2 regions of the Planomonospora antibiotica genome follow, and region 1 is predicted to be linked to the other one. Evidence: predicted binding sites of a transcription regulator. Region 1 holds the regulator's gene; the other holds the start of a gene.
What was found. Region 1 encodes HspR, which represses chaperone genes until heat shock. Its sites were predicted from a motif close to ANTTGAGTCNNNNNGACTCAANT; they were not measured.
Positions count from the first base shown of each region.

Region 2: a site for HspR is predicted at 1,594-1,616, ahead of lon (endopeptidase La). Genes of this name have one in related genera too.

Region 1 covers NZ_BMQE01000023.1:28,723-31,910, forward strand. Annotated here, with positions in the region: gene grpE (nucleotide exchange factor GrpE) at 1-257, shown strand, start outside; gene dnaJ (molecular chaperone DnaJ) at 291-1,484, shown strand; gene IEZ06_RS20825 (heat shock protein transcriptional repressor HspR) at 1,488-1,835, shown strand; gene clpB (ATP-dependent chaperone ClpB) at 1,941-3,188, shown strand, end outside.
Region 2 covers NZ_BMQE01000012.1:78,994-82,181, reverse strand. Annotated here, with positions in the region: gene IEZ06_RS14020 (sensor histidine kinase) at 118-1,440, opposite strand; gene lon (endopeptidase La) at 1,630-3,188, shown strand, end outside.

The sequences.
Region 1 (3,188 bases):
AGCTCACCGGCGGTTTCGCGAAGGTGGCCGAGTCGCTGGAGGCGGCCGTCGGGAAGCTGGGGCTCGGCTCCTTCGGCGCCAAGGGCGAGCCCTTCGACCCGACGGTGCACGAGGCGCTGATGCACAGCTACTCGCCCGACGTCACCGAGCCGACCTGCGTGGAGATCCTGCAGCCCGGTTACCGGATCGGCGAGCGCGTGCTGCGCCCCGCGCGCGTCGCGGTCGCCGAGCCCGGCGAATCCGACGCGACCGAATAACCGATCCACCCCATATCTGGAGAAGGAAGACAGATGAGCACCAAGGACTACCTGGAGAAGGACTACTACGCCGTCCTTGGTGTGCCCAAGTCCGCCACCGCCGAAGAGATCAAGAAGGCGTACCGGAAGCTGGCCAGGCAGTACCACCCGGACGCCAACCCTGGGGACTCCGGAACTTCGGAGAGCACAGCGAAGTTCAAGGAGGTCTCGGAGGCCTACGACGTCCTGTCCGACGCCAAGCGCCGCAAGGAGTACGACGAGGCGCGCGCGCTGTTCGGATCGGGCCTCGGCGGTTACGCGGGGGCGGGAGGGGCCACGCGCGGGGGCGGGTTCCCGTTCGACCTGGGCGACCTGTTCGGCGGCACCGCCCAGCAGCCGGGCGCCGGAGAGCGCATCGGCGACATCTTCGGCGGCCTGTTCAACCGGGGCGGCGCCACCCGTCCCGGGGGGACGACCACCAGGGCCCGCCGCGGCCAGGACATCGAGTCGGAGGTCACGCTCTCCTTCACCGAGGCGGTGGAGGGCACCACGGTGTCGCTCCGGCTCACCAGCTCCTCCTCCTGCGCGGCGTGCGCCGGCACCGGCGCCAAGGCCGGGACCACCCCGCGGGTCTGCCCGACCTGCGAGGGCACCGGCGCGGCCAGCCGCAACCTGGGCAACTTCGCCTTCTCCGAGCCGTGCCGCGACTGCAAGGGCCGCGGTCTGCTGGTCGACGACCCGTGCCCGGTGTGCGACGGGAGCGGGCGGGGCAAGAGCACCCGCACCATCCAGGCGCGCATCCCGGCCGGGGTCGGCGACGGCCAGCGCATCAAGCTCAAGGGCAAGGGCGCCCCCGGCGAGAACGGCGGCCCCGCCGGTGACCTGTACGTCCAGATCCACGTCAAGCCGCACGCGGTCTTCGGCCGCTCGGGCGAGAATCTGACGATCACCGTGCCGGTCACCTTCACCGAGGCGGCCCTCGGCGCCGAGATCAAGGTGCCGATCCTCAAGGGGATGCCGGTCACTCTGCGCATCCCCCCGGGCACCCCGAACGGCCGCACCTTCCGGGTGCGCGGCCGGGGTGTGACCCGTAAGGACGGCACCAAGGGCGACCTGCTCGCCACGGTCGAGGTCCTGGTGCCGCAGAAGCTGGACGACAAGGCGCGCGGCGTCCTGGAGGAGTTCCGCGACGCCGTCGCCGCAGGCGACCCGCGCGCCGAGCTGATCCAACAGGCCAGAAGCGAGTAGCCCATGGAAGCCAACTACTTCGATCTGTCGGATGACACCCCCGTCTATGTGATCTCGGTCGCCGCCCAGCTGTCCGGGCTGCACCCGCAGACCCTGCGGCAGTACGACCGCCTCGGCCTGGTCAGCCCGGGCCGTACGGCGGGCCGGGGGCGGCTCTACTCCACCCGCGACATCATGATGCTCCGCGAGGTCCAGCGGCTCTCCCAGGAGGAGGGCATCAACCTCGCGGGCATCAAGCGGATCCTCACGCTCGAGAACGAGGCCATGCGCCTGCGCGACGAGAACCACCGGCTGCGCGCCGAGGTCGCGACGATCCGCGCCCTGATCCAGTACCAGCTGCCACCCGCCTGACGACAGCCGCACCACCTGCCCCGGGGGACTTCCCGCGCGGGGGCTCCGCTGTCCGCCGAGGAAGCGCGCAGCCCTCCCGCCGCCGAACGAAGTGAGGCAAGAGACATGGACTACAAGCTCACGCAGAAGAGCCAGGAGGCGGTCTCCTCCGCCATCCGGCGCGCCGCCGCCGAGGGCAACCCCGAGGTCGCCCCGGTCCACCTGTTCACCTCGCTGCTCGCCCAGACCGGCGGCACCGCCGTACCCCTGCTGGAGGCCGTCGGCGCCGACTGGAAGAAGCTGCGCACCGAGGCCGAGACCCAGCTGGCGGCGCTGCCGAAGGCGCAGGGCTCGACGGTCGGCGCCCCGTCCAGCTCCCGGCAGCTGCTCGCCGCGCTGCACACCGCGGCCGAGCGGGCCCGCCGGCTGGAGGACGAGTACGTCTCGACCGAGCACCTGCTGGTCGGCCTGGCCTCCGACGGCGGCCCGGTGGCCGAGCTGCTGAGGTCGAACGGCGCGGCCCCGGACGCGCTGCTGGAGGCCTTCGAGAAGGTGCGCGGGCACGCCAAGGTGACCAGCGCGACCCCCGAGGACACCTACCAGGCGCTGGAGAAGTACGGCGTCGACCTGACCGAGCGGGCCCGGGCCGGCAAGCTGGACCCGGTGATCGGCCGGGACACGGAGATCCGCCGGGTCGTGCAGGTGCTCAGCCGCCGCACCAAGAACAACCCCGTGCTCATCGGCGAGCCCGGCGTGGGCAAGACCGCCGTCGTGGAGGGCCTGGCCCAGCGGATCGTCGCCGGCGACGTGCCCTCCAGCCTCCGGGACAAGCGCCTGATCGCGCTGGACCTGAGCGCGATGGTCGCGGGCGCCAAGTTCCGCGGCGAGTTCGAGGAGCGGCTCAAGGCCGTGCTCAACGAGATCAAGCAGAGCGAGGGGCAGGTCGTCACCTTCATCGACGAGCTGCACACCATGGTCGGCGCGGGCGCCGGCGAGGGCGCCATGGACGCGGGCAACATGCTCAAGCCCATGCTGGCCCGCGGCGAGCTGCGGATGATCGGCGCGACCACGCTCGACGAGTACCGCGAGCGCATCGAGAAGGACCCCGCGCTGGAGCGCCGCTTCCAGCAGGTCTACGTGGGCGAGCCCTCGGTCGAGGACACCATCGCGATCCTGCGCGGCCTCAAGGGCCGCTACGAGGCCCACCACCAGGTGCAGATCTCCGACGGCGCGCTGGTGGCCGCCGCCGCGCTCTCCGACCGCTACATCACCTCCCGGTTCCTGCCGGACAAGGCGATCGACCTCATCGACGAGGCCGCGTCCCGGCTCCGCATGGAGATCGACTCCCGCCCCGTGGAGATCGACCAGCTCCAG
Region 2 (3,188 bases), on a different contig from region 1:
CGTCCGCGTTCGGGAGTATGGCAGTGACCGCGGAGGCCGGGAACGGCCGGCGCCCGGGAGCGCGGCGATCCGAGGTCAGGGATCGTCCGGGACGGGGAGCGCGGCGGCGACCGGAGGTCAGGGGGCGTCCGGGACGGGGAGCACGGCGGTGACCGCGAAGCCGTCGCCGGCCGGCCCGGCCCACAGCTTCCCGCTCAGCATGGAGACCCGCTCCCGCATCCCGAGCAGGCCGTGCCCCGCGTGCCGGGAGGGCTCTGCGGGCCCGGGACCGGCGGGGGAGCGGCGCCCGCCGTCGTCCGCCACGTGGATCTGGAGCTCGGCGGCGGTCCGGGTGATCCGCACCGAGACGGCCGAGCCCGGGGCGTGGCGCATGGCGTTGCTCAGCGACTCCTGCACGATCCGGTACGCCGACAGGCTCACCGCCGTCGGCAGCCCGGTCAGGTCGCCGCCGAGCTTGAGCGTCACGGTGAGCCCGGCCGAGCGCGCGGTGGCGACCAGTTCCTCCAGGTGGCCGAGGCCGGGCTGCGGCGCGGTGTCCCGCCCTCCGTCGGCGTCCCGCAGCACGCCCAGCACCCGCCGCATCTCGGTCATCGCGGTCAGCGAGAGCGTGCGGATCTCCGCCAGCCCCTGCTCCAGCAGCCGCGCCTCGCCCTGCGCCTTCAGCGGCACGGCCTCCGCCTGGATGGCGATCACGGACATGTGGTGGGCCACGATGTCGTGCAGCTCCCGGGCGATCCTGGCCCGCTCCTCCAGCACCGCCTGCCCGGCCAGGGCCTGCTCGCTGCGCCGCTCCTCCTCCGCCAGGAGTCTGACCGCCGTGCGCCTGGCCCGGACGTTGTAGCCGAGCAGGACGGCCGCGGTCACCCCGACCACGCCGAAGCCGGCCGTTCCGGTCTCATGGCTGAGAAGCTCGAGGAGCCACAGAGCGGCGGCCGAGACGATCCACACGCCGATGGTGATGTGCCGCTCGCAGCGGACCGCGACCGCGTAGACCACCAGCAGGTACATGATCACGGTCTGGGCGGTGTACGGCATGTCCAGGAGCGGGGCGCAGGCCAGCACGCTGACCGGGGTCGTCACGGCGGCCAGCCGCCAGGCCGCCAGCGGCCACCGGTTGCGCAGGGCCAGGGGCAGGGCGAAGGACGCGGCCGCGAACGGGACCTCCCACACGGGGGGTGGGAGAGGGCCTTTCACGTTCGACTCCAGCATGGAGTACCCCGCCTCGAACAGGATGTAGGCCAGCACGAGATCGGCCAGGAGGACCAGGTCGATCGTGCGGAACGGCAGCAGCCCGAGGAAGTTCGGCATGCGGGGGGCCAGCCGCCGGGGGCGGGGGTGGGGTGGACCCGCCGTACCGCTCCACAGCGTGTCGGCGAACGCGCGCGCCAGCCAGGCCAGAGGACTGCGGGCCCGGTCCCGCGGGGCGGGAGGGGAGGTCATCCGATCAGTCTAGGGAGGGGGCGCCGTCCGGGCGTCACCCCGGAGAGGGGCCCGCCGGATCACCCCGCAGAGGGACGGCGAGAAGCTGATTACACGATTACGATCGCTGACAGCGAACAGGCTCAAGACTGGGAACAATCAGCGGCTCCTGTTAATTGAGTCGGTATAACTCAACCCGATGGAGCCAAGATGAGTGAGAGCTTGAACCTCCCGGTCCTTCCGCTCGACGACGAGGTCGTGCTGCCGGGCATGGTGGTCCCCCTCGACCTGTCCGACACCGAGGTCAGAGCCGCCATCGACGCGGCCCAGGCCCTCGGCGAGAAGAAGCCGCAGGTGCTCCTCGTCCCCCGGATCGACGGGCGTTACGGTGCCGTCGGCGTCAGGGCGGTCGTGGAGCAGGTGGGCCGGCTGCCCGGCGGCGAGCCCGCCGCCGTCGTGCGCGGAGTGGACCGGGTCCGCGTGGGCGCCGGCACCACCGGCCCCGGCGCGGCGCTGTGGGTGCAGACCACCCGGGTCGAGCCCGTCGAGGCGGGGGAGCGCGCCGAGGAGCTCGCCAAGGAGTACAAGGCGCTGGCCACCACGATCCTGCAGAAGCGGGGCGCCTGGCAGGTCGTCGACGCCGTCAACGCGATGAGCGACCCGTCCGTCCTGGCCGACAACTCCGGCTACGCGCCCTGGCTCACCACCCCGCGCAAGGTCGAGATCCTCGAGACCGCCGACCCCGCCGGCCGGTTGGAGAAGCTGGTCGAGTGGGCCCGCGAGCACCTGGCCGAGCTCGACGTGGCCGAGACGATCCGCAAGGACGTCCAGGAGGGCATGGAGAAGCAGCAGCGCGAGTTCCTGCTCCGCCAGCAGCTCGCCGCGGTCCGCAAGGAGCTCGCCGAGCTCGACGGCTCCTCCCCGGAGACCGAGGAGGAGGACTACCGCGCCCGGGTCGAGGCCGCGGACCTGCCCGAGAAGGTGCGCGAGGCCGCGCTCAAGGAGGTCGGCAAGCTGGAGCGGACCTCCGACCAGTCCCCCGAGACCGGCTGGATCCGCACCTGGCTCGACACCGTCCTGGACATCCCGTGGAACGAGCGCACGGAGGACTCCTACGACATCGCCGCGGCCCGCGAGGTCCTCGACGCCGACCACACCGGCCTCGACGACGTCAAGGACCGCATCATCGAATACCTCGCGGTCCGGGGCCGCCGCGCCCGGCAGGGCCTCGGCGTGGTCGGCGGCCGCCGCAGCGGCGCGGTGCTCGCGCTGGCCGGGCCCCCCGGAGTCGGCAAGACCTCGCTCGGCGAGTCCGTCGCCCGCGCGATGGGCCGCAAGTTCGTCCGCGTCGCGCTCGGCGGCGTCCGGGACGAGGCCGAGATCCGCGGCCACCGGCGCACCTACGTCGGCGCCCAGTCCGGCCGGATCGTCCGGGCCATCCGCGAGGCCGGCTCGATGAACCCCGTCGTGCTGCTCGACGAGATCGACAAGGTCGGCTCCGACTACCGGGGAGACCCGACCGCCGCGCTGCTGGAGGTGCTCGACCCCGCGCAGAACCACACCTTCCGCGACCACTACCTTGAGGTCGAGCTCGACCTGTCCGACGTGCTCTTCCTGGCGACCGCCAACGTGCTGGAGGCGATCCCCGGCCCGCTGCTGGACCGCATGGAGGTCGTGACGCTCGACGGCTACACCGAGGACGAGAAGGTCGCGATCGCCCGTGACCACCTGGTCCCGCGGCAGCTGGAGAAGGCCGGTCTGTCCGCCGC